3 regions of the Photorhabdus stackebrandtii genome follow, and region 1 is predicted to be linked to each of the others. Evidence: predicted binding sites of a transcription regulator. Region 1 holds the regulator's gene; each other region holds the start of a gene.
What was found. Region 1 encodes sigma-54, which starts transcription at its own class of promoters, with help from an activator protein. Its sites were predicted from a motif close to GTTGGCACANNTTTCGCTNT; they were not measured.
Positions count from the first base shown of each region.

Region 2: the regulator sigma-54 is predicted to act here: its motif matches at 3,340-3,359, upstream of glnK (P-II family nitrogen regulator).
Region 3: the regulator sigma-54 is predicted to act here: its motif matches at 3,142-3,161, upstream of glnA (glutamate--ammonia ligase).

Region 1 is NZ_PUJV01000006.1:121,157-125,733, forward strand. Features, by position in the region: gene rapZ (RNase adapter RapZ) at 1-510, opposite strand, end outside; gene ptsN (PTS IIA-like nitrogen regulatory protein PtsN) at 588-1,055, opposite strand; gene hpf (ribosome hibernation promoting factor) at 1,179-1,466, opposite strand; gene rpoN (RNA polymerase factor sigma-54) at 1,490-2,929, opposite strand; gene lptB (LPS export ABC transporter ATP-binding protein) at 2,957-3,682, opposite strand; gene lptA (lipopolysaccharide ABC transporter substrate-binding protein LptA) at 3,689-4,222, opposite strand; gene lptC (LPS export ABC transporter periplasmic protein LptC) at 4,203-4,577, opposite strand, start outside.
Region 2 is NZ_PUJV01000012.1:60,856-65,432, reverse strand. Features, by position in the region: gene C5470_RS12130 (YbaY family lipoprotein) at 22-468, opposite strand; gene tesB (acyl-CoA thioesterase II) at 720-1,583, shown strand; gene amtB (ammonium transporter AmtB) at 1,654-2,937, opposite strand; gene glnK (P-II family nitrogen regulator) at 2,960-3,298, opposite strand; gene C5470_RS12110 (SmdB family multidrug efflux ABC transporter permease/ATP-binding protein) at 3,477-4,577, opposite strand, start outside.
Region 3 is NZ_PUJV01000010.1:97,071-101,647, forward strand. Features, by position in the region: gene glnG (nitrogen regulation protein NR(I)) at 1-368, opposite strand, end outside; gene glnL (nitrogen regulation protein NR(II)) at 378-1,427, opposite strand; gene glnA (glutamate--ammonia ligase) at 1,579-2,988, opposite strand; gene typA (ribosome-dependent GTPase TypA) at 3,415-4,577, shown strand, end outside.

The DNA of each region.
Region 1 (4,577 bases):
TTTGAAGCCGAAAGATTCAAAGACCATTGTCAGCTCACGTTCCCGTTTACCCAGCAGACGGGTCCTTAGCATCTCAGCCAGTTCATGGACTGACATTTCAGAAGTGTCAATAATTAGATCTGCTCTTGAACGAAGTGGCTCCAGCAGATCGCTTTCTTGATCAATTGCGCTTTCCAGAGAAAGGTTTTTGCTTGATAGTGGATGGAGACGGCGGGTATCGCTGTAACGGCGGATTAGCGTATTACGGTCAGCATCAAGAAACAGTAATTGCGGTGAGAAACTGGCTGGTAGTTTAGTCAGGGCTTCTTCGAAAACTTCGGGGGATTCCGGCATGTTTCTTACATCAATACTGACAGCAGCAGAAATATCGCGGTCAGCCAGTGTATTTGCTAATTCCGGCAGCAACACTACCGGCAAGTTGTCTACACAATAAAAACCCATATCTTCCAGTGCGCGCAAGGCAACGGATTTACCCGAACCGGAACGGCCACTGACTATCATCAGCACCATGAGACGACTCCCCTTAATTTCTCAGTGGTTATTATTATGAGCCACTGTTATCTGTTGCTTTCCATTCATTGCAACAGCTATTCAGTGATAATTGCGTAAAGTTCTTCATCACTTTGTGCCGATCTTAAACGACGGCAGAGATTTTTATCTGCAAGGCGTTTGGCAATTAATGACAATGTGTGTAAGTGTGTCTGGCATTGATCGTTTGGAACCAGTAAAGCAAACAGCAAATCGACTGGTTGATTATCAATGGCATCGAAAGCAATGGGTTGCTCCAGATTGAGGAAAACGCCAACAGCTTGATCTGAGCTTTCTTCATCCAGCTTACCGTGAGGGATAGCAATACCACTGCCAATTCCAGTAGTGCCTACTTTTTCTCTGGTTAATATTGCTTCAAATACGATATTCTCGGGTAATTTAAGCCGTTTAGATGCCAGCTCACTGATAATCTCTAAAGCCCGTTTTTTGCTCGAACAATGTACATTATTGCGTGTACATTCGAGGGAAAGTACAGAGCTTAGTAGTAAATCTGCTTGGTTATTCATTTTTCTATTCGCTTAGGTGCTTATTGATACCGGATGCCATAGGTTATCTGTGGCATCCGGTATTTGTGCACTGTTTTACAGCAAGACTCCGCTGTTTTTACTACAGCTATTGTTAAATAACTGTTAATGTTGTCTCAGTTTATCTTTATGTTTGGTTAACTGACGAGCTAGTTTATCGACCAGTCCATCAATTGCTGCATACATATCTTCATGTTCTGAGGATGCGTGCAACTCGCCTCCGTTAATATGTATCGTGGCTTCGGCGATTTGTTGTACCTTTTCCACACGGAGGATTACCTGAATCAGGTTGATCCTGTCGAAATATTGATCCAGTTTGCTGCATTTTGCAGTGATAATGTCGCGTAATGCATCAGTAATTTCAATATGGTGACCAGTTATTTTGAGTTGCATATTGTCTTCCTTCTCTGTTCATTTCAAACCAAACGCTTACGTTGGTTTGATGGCGGAATGGATAACGACTCTCGATATTTTGCGACAGTCCGTCGGGCAACCATAATGCCTTGATCGGCTAGCATGCTCGTCAGTTTGCTGTCACTTAATGGTTTGGCGGAGTTCTCCGCTGCTACCAGTTTTTTCACCAAAGCCCGTATTGCAGTTGAAGAGGCTTCGCCTCCACTTTCTGTATTAACATGGCTGGAGAAAAAATACTTCAATTCGAAAATGCCACGTGGGCTGTGCAGGAATTTCTGGGTAGTCACCCTGGAAATGGTAGATTCATGCATATCAACCTGGAAGGCAATATCTGCCAAAACCATGGGCTTCATATGTTCTTCGCCATGTTCAAAAAATTCCTGTTGCTGCTCTACAATGCAGCGCGTAACTTTCAGTAGAGTATCATTTCGGCTTTCCAGGCTTTTGATAAGCCATTTAGCTTCCTGTAGGTTATTGCGGATAAACTGACTATCATTTTCATTGTGTGTATGTTGCCCAAGTTCCGCATACTGCTGATTAATGTGTAAACGGGGAATGCTATCTGTATTTAATTCTACTTGCCAGTGTTCACTCTCTTTTCGAACCAGCACATCAGGGATGACATACTCTGATTCACCTGTGTTTACCGCCAGGCCAGGTCTTGGTTCAAGTGACTGAATTAAATCAATCACTTCTTTCAGTGTATCTTCTTTTAAGCGACTTAAGCGGATTAAATTGCGAAAATCCCGATTACCCAGTAACTCCAGATGTTCGCAGACGATCAGTTTCGCCTCTTTCAGATAAGGTGTTTCTGGTGGAAACATGGATAGCTGGATCAGTAGACAATCTTTCAGATCACGGGCAGCGACACCTATGGGATCAAAATGTTGTATCCGTTTGAGCACGGTTTCCACTTCTGCCAGAGTCAGTTGATCGTCGCCAATGCTGGCGAGGATCTCCTCCAGTGGTACAGTAAGGTAGCCTGTATCATCTACGGCATCAATAATTGATGTAGCAATTGCTGCATCTGTTTCTGTGAAAGGGGTCAGCTCTGCTTGCCACATTAAATAGTCTTGCAGGGTTTGGACTGTTTCACCTTGGTAAAGTGGCAAGTCGTCGTCACTATAGTCATTACGTGTACCGGAAGGCGTACCCGCGGTGTAAATTTCATCCCAGCTGGCATCCAGTGGCAACTCATCTGGCATATCTTTTTGTTGTAGGGCATCAAGCGTATCCATAACGTCGGTTTCGTTGTCAGGAGATTCCTGATGACTGATTTCTTGATGATCTTCATCCTGCTCAAGCAAAGGATTCATTTCTAACGCTTGCTGTATTTCCTGTTGAAGTTCAAGCGTAGAAAGTTGCAACAAACGAATGGCTTGTTGGAGCTGTGGTGTCATCGCCAGTTGCTGACTGAGCCTGAGTTGCAAACTTTGCTTCATAGCGTTAAATCAATTCTCCTGGCTGAATTAGAGCCGGAAACCTTCGCCTAAATAAACGCGCTTCACCTGTTCATTATTGAGAATATCATGCGGTGTGCCGTGAGCAATCAGCTGCCCTTGACTGACAATGTAAGCGCGCTCACATACATCCAATGTTTCACGGACGTTATGGTCTGTGATCAGGACGCCTAACCCATAATCTCTCAAATGTTGAATAATCTTTTTGATATCGATAACTGAGATTGGATCTACGCCGGCGAAAGGTTCATCCAGCAAAATAAATTTAGGGTTGGCTGCCAGCGCGCGGGCAATCTCTACGCGGCGACGCTCACCGCCGGAAAGTGATTGACCAAGATTGTCACGTAGGTGGCTGATATGGAACTCTTCCATCAGCTCTGCGGCACGTTCCTTCCGTTGCTCCTGAGTCAGATCCTGACGGATCTCCAATACAGCCATCAGATTGTCGAATACGCTCAGACGACGAAAAATAGAAGCTTCCTGAGGTAAATAGCCAATACCACGGCGCGCCCGTTCGTGAAGCGGCAGCAGGCTGATATCTTCGCTATCAATGGTAATTGTCCCGGCATCCCGTGAAACAATACCTACAACCATATAAAAAGTCGTGGTTTTCCCTGCACCGTTCGGACCAAGCAGACCAACAATTTCACCGGAGTTCACGTTTAAGCTGACATTTTCAACGACCTTACGGCCTTTGTAAGCTTTTGCTAGGTTTTCTGCGTTTAGTATTGCCATATCTCGTTATTTACTCTTGTTGTTAACCGCAGGGCTTTCTTCTTGTAATTGAGAAGGTAACAAAACGGTTGTCACTCGTTTACCTTTGTCACTGAACGCTTCCATTTGCTGGGTTGGGACTAGGTAAGTGATACGGTCGCCTTTTATATTGCTGTCTAACTGTTCCAGATAGGCGTTGCCAGTGAGAGTAACCAGTTCTTTATCCATTTCGTAACGCATTTTGGCGCCGCGGCCTTTGATTGGTTTGCCGTTGTCCTGTAGCTGATAGAAAGTTACTGGATTACCAAATGCCTCAATAACCATTTTCTTAGAATCGCCATCAGGGCGAGTCACAACAACTTTGTCGGCGTGGATATCAATAGAGCCCTGTTTAACGATCACATTTTCTGTAAATGTGGCAGTGTTCCCGGTCATGTCAAGGGATTGCTTAGCAGAATCAATAGAAATTGGTTTCTGGGTGTCATCTTTCAGTGCCAGAGCCGGAAGACTGACTGTAAAAATGGCACAGGCAATAAGAGTATTACAGATTCTGTTGTTCATGTTGGATTTCATAGTAGGTGTTAACCTTTTCAATCAGTTCAGCGGTTTTGTTCCGCAGATTGCCACGCATTTTCATACCGACGGATTTCAACCCTACGCCAATCAGTGTGACCTGATCGTCAGATGAAACATCCTGAGTGACCAGATTGACGATAGCATTTTCTGTGGTAATACGCTGTAATTGTGCCGTATCAGTCAAGCTGTCAACCTGCACATCTCCGTAAAGATAGAGCATTCTGTCGTTGGTCAGTTTGGCTTTGTTAGCACGAACTGTCCATGTAGCAATGGCATTTGAGTCATATGTAATTAATACCGGCTTAGTAAACCAGGTAAGTTTTGATTCAGCATAATTCTG
Region 2 (4,577 bases), on a different contig from region 1:
GTAAATACACAATAAAATGTATTATCTGACAGCTTTCAGAGTAATTTCGATATCTTTAGTCTGTCCATTATTAATCACTTCATATGCAGTATCTGTAACAAACATCAAACGATTATGCAGTGAAACAGAAGCACTGACGATAATACGTGCATGTGGCTTAATGTCGTTTGGCCGGTAAGGCAGAACAAAATGGAAAGGTGATTGCTTCCCACCTAAACGTTCTACCTTCTTAGACAAGGTAACTGAGGGTGCATCAGCCAAAGATATATCAGATAAAGTCACTGTCAGAACCGCATCCGCTGGCAACGCCAGACGCTGCAATATATTAATATTTCCTTCAACAAAAGAACGTTTTACTGGATTTTCGATCTCTTCTGCCTGAGTATCTACTACCTCAGGGCCTTTGCCATTACACCCAGCCAAAGCAACTGCCAGTAATACGCTCGCAGGGAGCTGCCATAATTTCATACACATTCCTCCACTATTAACTAATCTATATAAGTAATAAAATAAATTGAAATATCAAACCGTTAAATCTAAACCGTCTGGATTATAGATTAAAAATTTGAATATAAAACTTCAATTAATCTCATATTCTTTATTGCACTACTATCAGGGCTTAAAACATTTACAATTTAGTTATTTATTTATCATCTATTAATGGGACAATAATCATCTCTTGTACTCTCTGATAACCAAATAGAAAACAAAGGTATATTATGAGCAAGTCATTAAAGAATCTGATAAATTTGATGAATTTAGAAAAAATTGAGGAAGGTATTTACCGGGGGCAAAGTAAAGATTTGGGCTTTCCTCAGGTTTTCGGGGGACAAGTGATTGGTCAGGCACTTTATGCTGCCAAACAAACCGTTGTTGATGACCGGATGAGCAACTCTTTCCATAGCTATTTCTTACGCCCGGGTGACAGTAGTAAACCCATCGTCTATGATGTCGAGATCTTGCGCGACGGAGGAAGCTTCAGTGCCCGGCGAGTCAGTGCAATTCAGAATGGTAAGCCTATCTTTTATATGACCGCCTCATTCCAAAGTCATGAAGAAAGTTTTGAACACCAGAATATGATGCCGGATGTCCCCTATCCAGAAGAACTTATCCCTCAAGACGAAATTGCGAAAAAAATGTCGCATCTACTGCCGCAGAAGATGCGGAGTATTTTTCTCCACCCTTGCCCGTTGGAAATGAGACCAGTAAAATATTACAGCCCATTCAATTACCTACCTGAAGAACCTGTACGTTATGTTTGGTTCCGCAGTAATGGCGATATGCCTGATGATCCTTTTATGCATCAATATCTGCTCGGCTATGCCTCTGATTTTAATTTCTTACCAACAGCATTACAGCCACATGGTGTTGGGTTCCTTGAGAAAAATATTAAGATAGCAACTATTGACCACTCTATGTGGTTCCATCGTCCGTTTAAACTAGACGACTGGTTACTCTATGCTATAGATAGTCCATCAGCTTCTGGAGCCCGTGGTTTTGTTCGTGGACAGATTTATAATCATGAAGGTGTACTTGTTGCTTCCACTGTACAAGAAGGGCTAATCAGGAAACGGAACAGATAATAATAAAGGCAGCAAATAAAAAAACCAGCATCACACTTATGGTCTTATTGCTGCCTGTTTATATCACAAATTAATTATAAGCACTCTCTCCATGGGAATTAATATCCAGACCTTCTCTTTCAATTTCAACAGTAACCCGTAGCCCTACCAGCAGCTCTGCTATTTTAAAAGCAACAAAAGAAACAATTACTGACCAAACCACACAGATCAATATACTAAAAGCCTGAATACTAACTTGTTCCAACATGGTTATCCCCTCAGCATAACCAATTCCGCCCAATGATTTCGCCGTAAAAACTCCAGTCAGGAGGCAACCCACGATCCCACATACGCCATGTATACCAAATACATCACACACATCATCAACGCGTAACCACCGTTTTAAGGCCACCACTCCCCAAAGCCCGGCAAAACCCGCGATTAAGCCAATAATTAGTGCGCCACCAACACCAACCATTCCTGCTGCGGGTGTAATACCAACCAATCCGGCAATACAGCCTGAACATGCCCCTAAAAGAGAAGGTTTATTACGGAAAAGCCATTCTGCAAAAACCCATGACAGAATAGCGGCAGCAGTCGCCACCATTGTATTCAAAAATGCCAGAGCAGCGATCTCATTAGCCGCACCAGCAGAACCCGCATTAAAACCAAACCAGCCAATATAGAGCACAGCAGTACCGATGAAGACCATCGGCAGGTTATGCGGTTTAAATGCCTCTTTCCCAAAACCAGTGCGTTTTCCCAGTAAGTAAGCACCAACCAACCCAGCTACAGCAGCATTAATATGCACAACTGTACCACCAGCAAAATCCAACGCGCCATCCTGTGAAAGAACACCGCCGCCCCAAACCATATGTGCCATAGGCAAGTAAGAAAACGTCAACCACAGCACACTGAAAATTAACAAAGCCGGAAAGCGAATACGCTCCCCTAACGCACCAATAATCAAAGTGACTGTGATACCAGCGAAAGAACCTTGAAATGCCACATGGATTAACTGATAAAAATTGCCACTTAAGCTCGTAACTGCCAAATTCTTTAACATCATTTGACTAAAGCCACCAAAGAAACCATTCCCCGGTTCAAAAGCCAAGCTGTAGCCGTAAATCACCCACAATACACATACCAGAGCAAAACTCACCATAACCTGAGCCATCAGCGATAAAACGTTTTTGCTCCGTAACAATCCACCATAAAATAGAGCAATTCCCGGAATTGTCATAAACAGAACAAGCACTGTACAAATCATCATAAAAGCATTATCAGCTCTATCAGCAACGCCTTCTGCTGCCTGAGATAATGAGGGTAAAAAACTGGCCACAACACCGGTAGCCACAGAGAATTGTCTTTTCATATATATCGTCTCTATCAGTGAGTTACAGTGCCGCATCATTAATCTCCCCTGTTCTGATACGGATAGCCTGTTGTAATTCGATGACAAAAATTTTACCGTCGCCAACTTTTCCGGTGAAAGCTGATTGCTGAATCGCATGAATTACCTCCTCAACTAACTCATCTGCTACAGCAATATCTATCTTTACCTTAGGTAAAAAATTGACGCTATACTCAGCTCCACGATAAAGCTCCGCATGCCCTTTTTGACGACCAAATCCTTTTACCTCTGTTATAGTCAACCCTTGAACACCAAGACCAGAGAGAACCTCCCTAATATCCTCCAATTTGAATGGTTTTATAATTGTCGTAATGAGCTTCATATATCCCCCTGCCATCCGTCGATTGTGTTTGTAATAAGGGAATAGCAAGGGGTGTGCCAGAAATGAAAAACATATAGAAATCAAATAATAATAGAGTAAATAAAAATTACGGAGAAAAGAAGAGAAGAGAGCAACGAATGTACTCTCCCGTTAGCGCACCAAATTAGTGCAAATCCAGTTAAATCAACACCTCTTTCTCAGAGATTGCGCCACATTCATTTAATGTATCGCTTACTTGTTGTAACTGATACATCTGATAGTAACGCCCACGTCTTACCAATAATTGTTGATGGTGTCCCTGTTCAACAACTGCACCACGATGCAGCACCAGAATAGTATCAGCCTCTACAATAGTGGACAAACGGTGAGCAATCACTATCAATGTTGTTTGCTGACGAATCAATCGTAAAGCCTGTTGTACCGCCTGTTCCGTACCAGAATCAATATTTGCTGTCGCCTCATCAAGGATCAAAATTTGCGGTGCTTGCACTAACACTCTCGCCATAGCAAGCAATTGTTTTTGGCCAGCTGACAACGTATTGCCCTGCTCTCCCAAGATAGTATGAAGGCCATCAGGAAGCGTACGCACTAACTTAGCTAATTGCACAGTTTCCAGTACCTGCCAAACTTTCTCTTCTGAAATATTCCGGCCAAGCGTAACATTGCTAAGGAAAGAGTCAGCAAGAACGACAGGATCCTGCTGAACCATTGCCACACCGTTGCGTAATACCGAATGAGACAGAGATGATACCGGCCGGCCGTCAAGGTAAATCTCCCCTTTCTGCCACGAGTAATATCCCATCAGTAAATTTGCCAGCGTACTTTTTCCACTACCGGTATGACCAACCAAAGCAACAAAACCATAAGCCGAAACCTGTAAATTAATATCTTGTAAAACTATTTTGTCATCCCGGTAGGAAAAACTGACATTTTCTATATCAATTCGACCACTGGATAGTGGTTGATTATCCATACCATAACCTTGTTGAGGGCTATCCATTAATTCAAATATCCTCTCACCAGAAACTATAGCTTGTTGCAGGATTGATTGCTGAGAGGTCAGTTCAATTAGTGGTTCATTCAACCGCCCTAGGTAATTGATAAAAGCATACAATACTCCGACGCCAATCACCCCTGCTCCACTAAACCCAAACAACACAATAAAACCGCACAACACCATAGTAGACAGTAAACTTAATAATGGACGTAATAGAATCCCATCTAATCGCAGCGCCTGCATTCTCGCTTTAAAATGAGCACGATTTGTTGACAACATACG
Region 3 (4,577 bases), on a different contig from region 1:
CGGGAGTGGCTAAGCGCGCGTTCCAGCAGTGCGACAGCTTCATCAATATCAAAGGGTTTTGGTAAGTAATCAAAAGCGCCTTGTTGATAGGCACTGACTGCGGCATCCAGATCAGAATGGGCTGTCATAATAATGACCGGCAGCAACGGGTGACTCTGCTTAATATTATTTAGCAGGTGTAAGCCGTTCATTCCCGGCATACGGATATCAGAAATCAGGACATCCGGTGTGCTTTGGGTCAGTGCAGTCAGTACGCTATCAGCGTCTGCGAAACTGATGCATTCCATCCCCGCGCTACTTAGCGCCCGTTCAAGTACCCAGCGGATTGAGTTGTCATCATCAACGATCCAGATTTTTCCTCGTTGCATAGCTATCCTCTATTTCTTGATCGGTAAGTAGATAGAAAATTCTGTGTGCCCCGGCCAACTGGTAAATTCTATTTTACCAGAGTGCTGATCTATCAAATTGCGGGCAATGGATAGACCAAGACCCGTTCCGCCTTCATGAGCACTAACCATCGGGTAAAACAGTGTGTCCTGAATCTGTGGCGGGATACCTGGTCCGTTGTCTTCCACATCTATTCTGGCGGCCAGACGATAGCGCTGACCATGCAGGGTGATTTGGAACGCGGTCCGGGTACGCAGGGTAATGGTGCCACCCTGTGTGCCCAGAGCTTGCAAGGCATTACGGGTGATGTTCAGCAGCACCTGCTCAATTTGATCCGGGTAGTGAGCCAGTTCCGGCAGACTTGGATCGTAATCTTTTATCAGTGTGACATTATCCGGCATTTCCAGCGAGACTAATTGATAGACCCGTTCAGCAACATAATGAATGCTTTGTTTAATTTGTTCGCCCGGATGTTGTGGGCCAAGTAATCTGTCTACCAGATGACGCAACCGGTCCGCCTGTTCAATAATCACCTGGGTGTATTCCTGCAAAGCAGGATCAGGCAGCGCTCTTGAAAGTAATTGCGCAGCTCCCCTCAGCCCGCCGAGAGGATTTTTAATTTCATGTGCCAGCCCCCGAATCAATTCCCGTGCTGCTATCTGCTGGGCTTGTTGTACCTGCTCTTGACTTAACCGGCGTTGACTATCCATAGGTGCCAGTTCCAGCAAAATAAACTGCCCGGAAATGGGTTGGGCACTGAGCGACATAATATGAGAGCGGTTATTAACCACTAACGTCACTTCGTTGTCAGTAAAACTCTGACCGCTGACTAAACTGGCGTGCATCAGCTCTGTATCCAGTGAAAAGTAACTGAACAGCACCGGAAGAGGTGTACCTAATAGTTTACGGGCGCTCTGAGCGAATAGTTGCAGCGCTGCATGGTTGGCATAGCGGATCACGAGATCGGTATCCAGCACCAGTACGCTGTTAATCAGTGAGTTTAATATTTGCCCGGTATCGGGTAGGTTTTCCGTTTTCATTTACACTCCCGCACCTTTTTGGTGCACTGTATCATATTCGAGCGTAAGGCCCAGTTAAAGTCTGAACTTTGGGGGCAGGAAAAGGGCCCATCCGAAGATGGGCTAAATGTTTCACGGCAACAAAAATGATCAGCGGGAATGGCGCTGCTAATTACACACTGTAATACAGTTCAAACTCCAGTGGATGTGGTGTCAGGCGGACACGCTCCATTTCACTGTTTTTCAATTCAATATAAGCATCAATGGCGTCATCGGTGAATACACCACCACGGGTCAGGAACTCGCGGTCAGTATCCAATGCTGACAGTGCTTCATCCAGAGAAGAAGCGACGGTTGGGATCTCTTTGGCTTCTTCCGGTGGTAGGTCATACAGGTTTTTATCCATCGCATCACCCGGATGGATTTTATTGATAATACCGTCAAGGCCAGCCATCAACTGAGCGGCAAATGCCAAATAAGGGTTAGCTGCCGGGTCAGGGAAACGTACTTCAATACGGCGGGCCTTGGTGCTGGCGACAACCGGAATACGGATGGATGCAGAACGGTTACGGGCAGAGTAGGCCAGCATAACCGGTGCTTCGTAGCCCGGAACCAGACGTTTATAAGAGTTGGTTGTCGGGTTGGTAAATGCGTTCAGTGCACGGGCATGTTTGATAATACCGCCGATGTAGAACAACGCCAGTTCGGACAAACCACCGTATTTGTCACCGGCAAACAGGTTGGCGCCGTTTTTAGACAGGGACATATGGCAGTGCATGCCGGAGCCATTATCACCAACCAGTGGTTTTGGCATGAAGGTGGCGGTTTTGCCAAAATTGTGCGCCACATTATGTACGACGTATTTGTAAATCTGGGTTTCGTCAGCCTTTTTGGTCATCGTGTTGAAACGAGTAGCAATTTCATTTTGACCGGCAGTGCCAACTTCATGATGGTGAGCTTCCACAACCAGTCCCATCGCTTCCATTGTCAGGCACATGGCTGAACGTAAATCCTGAGAAGAATCAACCGGAGGCAGCGGGGCGTAACCGCCTTTTACCGCAGGTCGGTGGCCTTTGTTACCGCCTTCGTATCGAGTTCCGGAGTTCCATGCTGCTTCAATATCATCGATATGGTAATAGGAACCAGACATAGAACTGCCGAAGCGTATGTCGTCAAACAGGAAAAATTCAGGTTCTGGACCACACAGGACGGTATCTGCAATGCCGCTTGAGCGCAAAAAATCTTCAGCGCGTTTGCAGATGGAACGTGGATCACGTTCATAGCCTTGCATCGTGCCAGGTTCCAGAATGTCACAACGCAGTATCAGAGTGGCATCATCAAAGAACGGATCAAGCATCGCTGTACTTGGATCTGGCATCAGCACCATGTCGGATTCGTTAATACCTTTCCAACCGTGAATTGAAGAGCCATCGAACATTTTGCCATCTTCAAAGAAGTCCGCATTAACCTGATGAGCAGGAATGGTCATATGTTGTTCTTTGCCTTTGGTATCAGTGAAACGCAAATCAATAAACTTCACCTGATGCTCTTCAATCATGGTTAAAACATGTTCAGCGGACATACTCGGTTTCTCCTGGTTTGTGTCGGTCTTGGTAAAATGGTTTTAGATTAAGACTTAAAGAAAACACAGTTACATTGTTTTACCTTAACAAGGCTATTTACGCGTTTGCAAACTTGTTGTTGTAAAAAACAATCTTATTAGATGAGGAAAACAATTGCGAAAAGCGTGCCAACTTTCTGACACCTTGCAATATACTGTGTTATGGGTATCCCCATGGGGGAATACTTTAATATTCAGGAAAATTGCACTGTATTAGTGCGATTATGTTACTATCCTGCACCCTGTCGGTGCATTTTTATCAATAGTGCATCTTTTATAGGCGTGAAAGGGATCACAATTCCATTTGTATCAAGTTGTTAAGAACAGATTCTTGTGATCCTGTTTAGTCCCTCGACCAATGTGTGTACAATAGCGCGCTATTTCTAAATGCCTGAGGCAAAGTTTGTGATCGAAAAATTGCGTAATATCGCCATTATCGCGCATGTTGACCATGGTAAAACTACCCTGGTTGACAAGCTGCTGCAACAATCCGGTACTTTCGGTGACCGTGCGACAGCGACAGAACGTGTGATGGACTCCAATGATCTGGAGAAAGAGCGTGGAATTACTATCCTCGCAAAAAATACCGCCATTAAATGGAATGACTACCGTATTAATATCGTAGACACTCCGGGACATGCTGATTTCGGCGGTGAAGTAGAACGTGTTATGTCTATGGTTGACAGCGTATTGTTGCTGGTCGATGCCATGGATGGGCCAATGCCTCAGACCCGTTTTGTAACTCAAAAAGCGTTCGCTCATGGTTTGAAACCTATTGTGGTTATCAACAAAGTTGACCGTCCTGGCGCACGTCCTGATTGGGTTGTCGATCAGGTGTTTGACCTGTTTGTAAACCTGGGTGCGACTGACGAGCAACTGGACTTCCCAATTATCTATGCATCTGCACTGATGGGAATTGCCGGTATTGAGCATACTGATATGGCCGAAGATATGACTCCGTTGTATCAGGCGATTGTCGATCATGTAGAGCCACCGAAAGTTGACCTTAATGGTTCATTCCAGATGCAGATTTCTCAGCTGGACTACAACAACTATGTTGGTGTTATCGGTATTGGTCGTATCAAGCGTGGTACGGTTAAACCAAACCAGAACGTGACGATTGTTGATAGCGAAGGTAAAACCCGGAACGGCAAAATTGGTAAAGTTCTGGGCCACCTGGGTCTGGAGCGTATTGAGAGTGAGCAAGCGGAAGCGGGCGACATCGTTGCGATTACCGGTTTGGGTGAGCTGAATATCTCTGATACCCTGTGTGATACCAATGCGGTTGAAGCACTGCCGCCACTGGCTGTTGATGAGCCGACGGTAAGCATGTTCTTCTGTGTTAACACCTCTCCTTTCTGTGGTCGTGAAGGTAAATATGTTACTTCACGCCAGATCCTTGAGCGTCTGAAGAAAGAGCTGGTTCACAACGTCGCTCTGCGTGTTGAAGAAACCGAAGATCCAGATGCGTTCCGTGTTTCTGGCCGTGGCGAATTGCACTTATCTGTTCTGATTGAGAACATGCGCCGTGAAGGTTTTGAGTTGGCGGT